2 linked regions of the Planctellipticum variicoloris genome follow. The protein of the gene in region 1 binds, or shares a complex with, the protein of each later gene. Links are inferred from orthologs where the notes say so. Each region holds a gene or a part of one and is shown on either strand. Other genes may lie near its edges.

Region 1 (3,304 bases):
GATGCAGCAGAGCGTCGATCGTCAGGTCGTCGGGACCAACGCCGCTCAGCGGGGAAATCCGGCCCCCGAGGACGTGGTAGACGCCGTGAAAAATCCCGGCGGCTTCGAGCGCCAGCAGGTCGCGGGGTTGCTCGACCACGCAGACGACATGCTGATCGCGACGGGGATCGCGACAGATGTCGCAGATTTCGCCCTCGGTCCGGTTGAAGCAGATCTTGCAGGGATGTACCGATTGTTTGACCCGGCGGATCGAATCGGCCAGCGCCTGGGCGGCCGACGCGGGCAAATCCAGCACGTGGTTGGCCAGACGCTCCGCCGACTTCCGCCCGATTCCGGGCAGCGAAGCGAACTGCTCAATCAGATTTCCCACCGCTTCACCGTAGGGGTGCCGAGCGGTTTCATTCACACGGGCCATGCTGTCGTTCCTGGAGTTCCATTCCTGCGGAGCCGGCTATCGGGGAGCTCCGCCCAAGCCCAGGCCTGCGAGCATTTCCGAGATTCCCGGCAGTTTCAGCCCGCCAGTCGCCTGCTGCATCTCCTCGGCCGCAGCGGCTCGCGCCTGGCCGATTGCGTCATTCGCCGCCGCGACGACGAGCTGCTCGACCGTCCGCGGATTGCCGGCTGCGAGTAGCGCGGGATCGATCCGGCAGTTCAGCACTTCGTTCTGGCCATTGACCTCGATCTCGACCTGCCCGCCGGGCGCACGACCCGTGCAGCGTCGGCCGGCCAGACGTTCCTGGACCCCCTTCATGTGGGCCGACATCGACTGGGCCTGCTGGAGCAGGGCGGTCAGGTTTCCCAGTTGCTTGAACATGACTGTCTATTCCTCGGGCAGGTCTCCGCCAGCCGGGGCCTCGACCACCTCGGCCAGAACCTCCTGCCGGAGCCAGCGCTCGATCCCGAAGGTTTTCGCAACTTCCTGGACCAGCGGGTCTTCGGGTGACTCCACCACTTTGCGTCGACTGTTCGTCGGCTGAGCGGGCTGAGGTTTGGCTTCTGGAGCTTCGGTGACCACGGTACGGAACTGAATCCGTACGTCCTGGCCAGTCAGCTCTTTGACCAAACTCTCTAGCCGGGCTTGGACTTCCGGCCGCTCGCACGCCTTCCGTCCGATATCATAGCTCGCAGAAAATGAGAAATCCAGTCGATTTGGTCCGGAAATTGCAGTTGACACGACTTTCGCCAGGTGAGTCCCAGTCATGTCGGTCAAGCGGGACAACATGAGGCGGTGCAGTTCCGCCTCAAGTCCCGGCTGAAATGCGATCACCGGGGGGGGCGCCGCAGCCTCGATTGGAGCCGGATCTCGACTCCCAGTCACCGGCGAATCCGCACCTGAAGCCACCTCCGCCGGAGGGGGCGTCAGTCGCTCATTTTTTTTTTGCGCTGGCAGGCTTGGGGCCGGAACAGGGCTCGTCGAGGCCGCCAGCCGAGGTGGCGGAGCACTCGTCGGACGGGCGGTTCCGCTGGCGACAACGGCATTGCCCGCCTTGAGTTGCGACAGAAGGTCGTCGAGTCGCTCCATATCGGCCAGCAGCGACAGCCGGACGAGAGCCAGCTCGGCGAGCGCCCGACCGTATGTCACCCGCTGCATCCGGCCCTTGGTATCGGCGAAGATCTGCAACGCCGCTACCACGTTCTCCAGACCCCAGCGCCGGGACTGTTCCTGGAGCTTCGGCAGGCAATCCCGCCCCACGCTCAAAAGCTGAACGCCCTCGGCTCCACAGGCAGCGACCATCAGATCCCGGAAATAATTCAACAACTGGTCGGTGAAAGCCTCCAGTTGCACCCCATCATTCAACGCGACTTGAAATTGTGACAAGGCCGCATCGCGCCGCCGGTCGATCATCGCCTCGATCAGATCAATCAACCGCTGGTCGGGCGCCGTCCCCAGCAGGCGATGGACGTCGGCTGCAGTGATGTGCTGCGCGCCGAAGGCCAGGAGCTGGTCGAACAGGGACTGGCTGTCACGCATTGAACCGGCCGCCCGCCGGGCAACCAGCTCCAGGGCCTCCTGGTCGACCGTGAAGCCTTCTGCCTCAGCGAGCTGCGACAGGCGAATTTCAATGTTGTCGGTAGAAATCGTTCCGAAATCGAACCGCTGGCAGCGGGACAGAATCGTGTCGGGGACTTTATTCGGCTCGGTCGTGCAGAAGACGAATTTGACGAGCGGCGGCGGTTCTTCCAGCGTCTTCAGGAGGGCGTTGAACGCCTCCTTCGTCAGCATGTGAACTTCGTCGATAATGTAGACTTTGTACTTCGACCGCATCGAGCGGACGTTGACGTTCGCCCGCAGCGAGCGGATGTCGTCGATGCCGCGATTCGAGGCGCCGTCGATCTCGGACACGTCAACGTCGTTGCCCGCGGAAATGCCCCGGCAGATCTCGCACTCGTTGCAGGGGACGCCGTCTTTGGTGTTTGGACAGTTCAGGGCCTTTGCGAATATCCGGGCCATCGACGTCTTGCCGACGCCCCGCGCCCCGGTGAAGAGATAGGCGTGGGCGACTCGGTTTTCGAGGATGGCGTTGCGCAGCGTCTGAGCGATGCGCTCCTGGCCGACGACTTCCGAAAACGTCTGCGGGCGGAAGCGTCGAGCGAGTGCGGTGTATTGCGTATCCATGCCGGCAAAGTCCCGGGAAAAGCCGCCCCGGCGGATGGCCGAACAGGCAGACTGCGGAGAGCTTGCCGGGGCCGTCGCATGGTACCATTTCGCCCGCGCCGCGGCAGGGGACTCAGCCCGATTGGCGGTCCGTGCGGCTCGATTGCAAAAAAGGAACGGGGAGCCGCAAAGCTGCCTCCGTCCGCACCTGAGAACCAACTGCTTAGGGCTGCTTCAGTTACGACCTGACCCGGTTCACACGGCCTCACCGCGAAAAGAGGCAGCTTTCCGACTCCCCGCCTGCCGACGCAATGCGAAGGCCCGAAAGGCCACAGTCCCAGTATTTGTTTCCGCCGCCGGAAGTCAAGTTCGCACAGGGAATTCGGTCGACTTTGGCGGCGGCCTGGACGGAACGCGAGCAGGTCGGTTTGGACCGGTCAGGGTTCCGGTCGGACGGGATTTCGGTAAGATTCAGGCTCAGGCTGCCTTCGGGCATCGGGCTGCCGGTCCGGCAGTCATTAAGTCGACTTCGTTTTTTGTCCGTTTCAGCGAGGGTTTCCGCCGGATGGCCGTGTTGATGCAGATCAGGAACGCCCATAAGAATTATGGGTCGCAGGTGTTGCTGGACGGAGCGGAAGCTGCGCTGACGGAAGACGTCAAGGTGGGGTTTGTCGGCCGGAACGGAGCCGGGAAAAGTACCCTGCTGCG
Region 2 (3,271 bases), 470 kb from region 1 along the record:
GACTCAGTCCGGTTGAGGTACTTGACGAACTCGACGATCCCGTCGGGATAGTAGAAATCGTCCTTCTGGCCGCTGCGTTCGTCTTCGATGGCGATGCGGACGCCTGCACTCAGGAAGGCGAGTTCCTGGGCGCGTTTGGCCAGCGTCTCGTAGACGTATTTCGTGTCGGAGAAGATCTCCGGGTCGGCCTTGAAGGTGATTTTCGTACCGGTGGCGTCGCTCTTGCCGAGCTTTTTCAGGTCCGAGACGACCTTGCCGCGCACGAAGTCCATGCTCCAGACGTGGCCTTCGCGGCGGACTTCGGCTTCGAGCCATTCGGCGAGGGCGTTGACCGCCTTGATGCCGACGCCGTGCAGGCCGCCGGTGCCGAGCTTGTAGCCCCCTTCGCGGTCGAATTTTCCGCCGGCGTGAATATTGGTGAAGACCACTTCCAGGGCAGACTTGTTGCCCTTGTCGGGCATGACGCCGACAGGGATGCCGCGACCGTCGTCCTGGACGGTGACGCTGCCGTCGGCGTGGATCTTGACCGAGATCTGTTTAGCGTAGCCGGCGACGCATTCGTCGATCGAGTTATCGATCAGTTCGTAGACGAGGTGGTGCAGCCCGAGCGTCCCGGTATCGCCGATGTACATGGCGGGACGATGGCGGATGCCGTCGATCCCTTCGAGGACGCGGAGATCCTTTTCGCTGTAATCGCTGCCGGGGACAACGGGTTCACTGCCGGGAGTTTCGGTCGTCTCTGACAAAATCGAGGCTCCTGTCACAAAGGTCCGCGGAGGGTTCTCGCGGAGATTCAATCAGGCGGTCGCGTCGCCGGTTCCCTGGATCAGCGACCAGCCAACTGGAATTTCAAACTGCGAATCTGCAGCCGCGGATACTGAGCCTGGAGCTTTCCGGCCAGATCGGCGGCATGAAAGGAAGCGAGCTGGCTGAGAAGGGCAGCGCTGCCGACGGACACGTGCAGCACCCCTTTCTGAATTTTGAGCGGCTTCGCCAGGGAAGCCCATTCCGGTTCCGCCACGGCTTCCCAGGCCCGTTGCAGGTCGTCGTGCCCCTGCTTGCGGGCGAATCCGCGAAGGGCAATCAGCTCCGCCAGCGCCATCGACAGCGGTTGCGGATCCCGCGATCCGCCCGCGGACACAGAACCGGCCTGAGCCATCACTAGTCTCGCGAAAGGGGCATGATGACGTAGGAGTAGCCGTCGTCGGTCGCGAGGACCGCGGCACTCTCGTGATCGATGAGCTGAAACTTGACCGACGTCCCGCCGTCGAGGACGCGAAGAAAGTCCGAGATATACCGGGGATCGAACGTGATGGTCAGGTCGGCGTCGTCGTAGGAAATCGGCAGTTCGATCTTGGACTGGCCGACGTCGGCCGCCTGGCTGCTGAGTCGGAGAACGCCTTTCGAGAAGGTGAAATCGACCCCCCGGCTTTCTTCGTTGGTCACGATCTGCGACTGGCGGACTGCGGAGTAGAAGGGGGAGGCGACCAGTTCGACGGTGGAGTTGAAGGTGGTCGGGAGCACCTTGCGATAGTCCGGGAAGCGTCCCTGGACGAGCTGGCTGGAGATGACCGTCCCGCCGCAGCGGAAGGCGATGTCGTTCGGGTGGACCGCGATCTGCACGTCCTGCTCGGCGTCTCCGAGGCAGCGTTCGACGAGCGTCATGGCCTTGGAGGGGACGACCGGGGCCGTTGCGGCGACCTGCGGCGAACCGTTCGCAGAGCAGACGCCGTGCATCAGGGCCAGCCGGCGACTGTCGGTGGCTGCGAGGGTGATTCGTTCGGAGGAGAGTTCCATCAGCACGCCGCCGAGTGCGTAGCGGGTGCTTTCGACGTCGGTGGCAAAAATGGTCCTGCGGATCATCTGCCGCAGAATCGCGGCGGGAACGACGAAGAAATCTTCGTCTTCAAAACCCGCCACGGGCGGAAAGTCGGCGGGATCTTCGGCGGAAAGGCGGAACTCGCTGTACCCGCAGCGAATCCAGACGGCGTCGCCGGTGATTTCCAGACGGACGGTGTCGTCGCTCAGTTCGCGGAGGATGGACAGGACGCGGGCGGTGGGCAGGAGAGTTTCGCCGAGCGATTCGGTTTCGACGCCTGCCACTTCAACGCGCATGCTGATTTCGGAGTCGGTGCCGACGAGCATCGCCTGTCCGCGACCGACCTGCAGCTTGACGTTTTTGAGAATGTCTTTCGTGGTCCGACTGGGGACCACGCCGCTGACCGCCTGAAACGCCGACGTCAACGATCCACGCTGGCATTGTAACTGCATGGCTGGTCGGTACTTTCGCTTCCAGAAAGGAGTCCGCGCGCCGGTATCAGACCCCCCTGACTCCGTCGGGTTCGCGGAAGGCGGCAGTATAACGGATTTTGGGCGTCCGGGTCACTCTACGACCACTCTTTTCCGCAGAGTTTGCCGGACCCGGAAACTGTTCAGAAATCGAAACGCCGGGCCAGCTTGTGGCGCGGCGGGTGTTCGGGTCGAAGGCGGGCGTGTTCAGGTACTGCTGGGGGTCCGCCAGTTGCGGGAGTCGCGGAGGAGGAGGTCGTCGGCCGAACGGGGACCCCACGAGCCGGCGCGGTAGGGTTCGGGGACCGTCTGGTGGCGGCTCCAGTACTCGAGGACGGGGGTCACAAATTGCCAGGCGGCTTCGAGCTCGTCGGTGCGGAGGAAGAGGGTGGAGTCGCCGCGGAGCACGTCGAGCAGGAGTCGTTCGTAGGCTTCGGGCAGGGCCTGCTTGAAGGTTGCGTCGTAGTTGAAGTCCATCGTGACGGGATGGATCTGGTAGTTCATGCCGGGTCGCTTGGTCGAGAACGACAGCTTGATGGATTCGCTGGGCTGGATGCGGAATACGAGCCGGTTGGGTCGGGCGCCGACCAGATCGCAGATGTCCCCCTCGCATTCGACGGTGCTGAAGAGGTTCAGCGGCGGCAGCTTGAACTGGATGGCGATCTCGGAAACGCGGGACGGCATCCGCTTGCCGGTGCGGAGATAGAACGGCACGCCGGCCCAGCGCCAGTTGTCGACCTGGACTTTCATGGCCACGTAGGTTTCGGTGCGGCTGTCGGGGGGGATGCGTTCTTCGGACAGGTAGCTGGCGGCGGGCTTTCCGTCGACGACTCCCGCGGAGTATTGGCCGGGGATGACCCAGGACGCGACGTCGCCGCGGTTTCCGCCGGACAGGGCTTTGAGGACCTTCAGCTTTTCGTCGTGGAGATCTCGCGCGCCGAAGAGCGCCGGGGGTTCCATGGCGATCAGGCAAAGGAGCTGC

Evidence for each region.
Region 2: the proteins of dnaX (region 1) and dnaN are in contact, whole or in part, in a cryo-EM structure (PDB 8GIZ), measured with the Escherichia coli proteins. The link is inferred for Planctellipticum variicoloris from one-to-one orthologs.

The regions. Positions count from the first base shown.
Region 1 is NZ_CP130886.1:1,144,399-1,147,702, forward strand. Bases 220-3,208 are described here. They hold dnaX (DNA polymerase III subunit gamma/tau), read right to left. Parts: upstream 2,618-3,208; coding sequence 821-2,617; downstream 220-820. Other genes in these bases: recR (recombination mediator RecR), read right to left, coding at 220-415; SH412_RS04530 (YbaB/EbfC family nucleoid-associated protein), read right to left, coding at 452-814; SH412_RS04545 (ABC-F family ATP-binding cassette domain-containing protein), read left to right, coding at 3,162-3,208. Also shown: more of recR, read right to left, coding at 1-219; more of SH412_RS04545, read left to right, coding at 3,209-3,304. UniProt on the Escherichia coli protein: Part of the beta sliding clamp loading complex, which hydrolyzes ATP to load the beta clamp onto primed DNA to form the DNA replication pre-initiation complex.
Region 2 is NZ_CP130886.1:1,616,212-1,619,482, reverse strand. The notes cover bases 217-3,172. They hold dnaN (DNA polymerase III subunit beta), read right to left. Parts: upstream 2,272-3,172; coding sequence 1,162-2,271; downstream 217-1,161. Other genes in these bases: zwf (glucose-6-phosphate dehydrogenase), read right to left, coding at 2,497-3,172; SH412_RS06385 (DUF721 domain-containing protein), read right to left, coding at 827-1,159; SH412_RS06390 (DNA gyrase subunit B), read right to left, coding at 217-746. Also shown: more of SH412_RS06390, read right to left, coding at 1-216; more of zwf, read right to left, coding at 3,173-3,271. UniProt on the Escherichia coli protein: Confers DNA tethering and processivity to DNA polymerases and other proteins. Acts as a clamp, forming a ring around DNA (a reaction catalyzed by the clamp-loading complex) which diffuses in an ATP-independent manner freely and bidirectionally along dsDNA.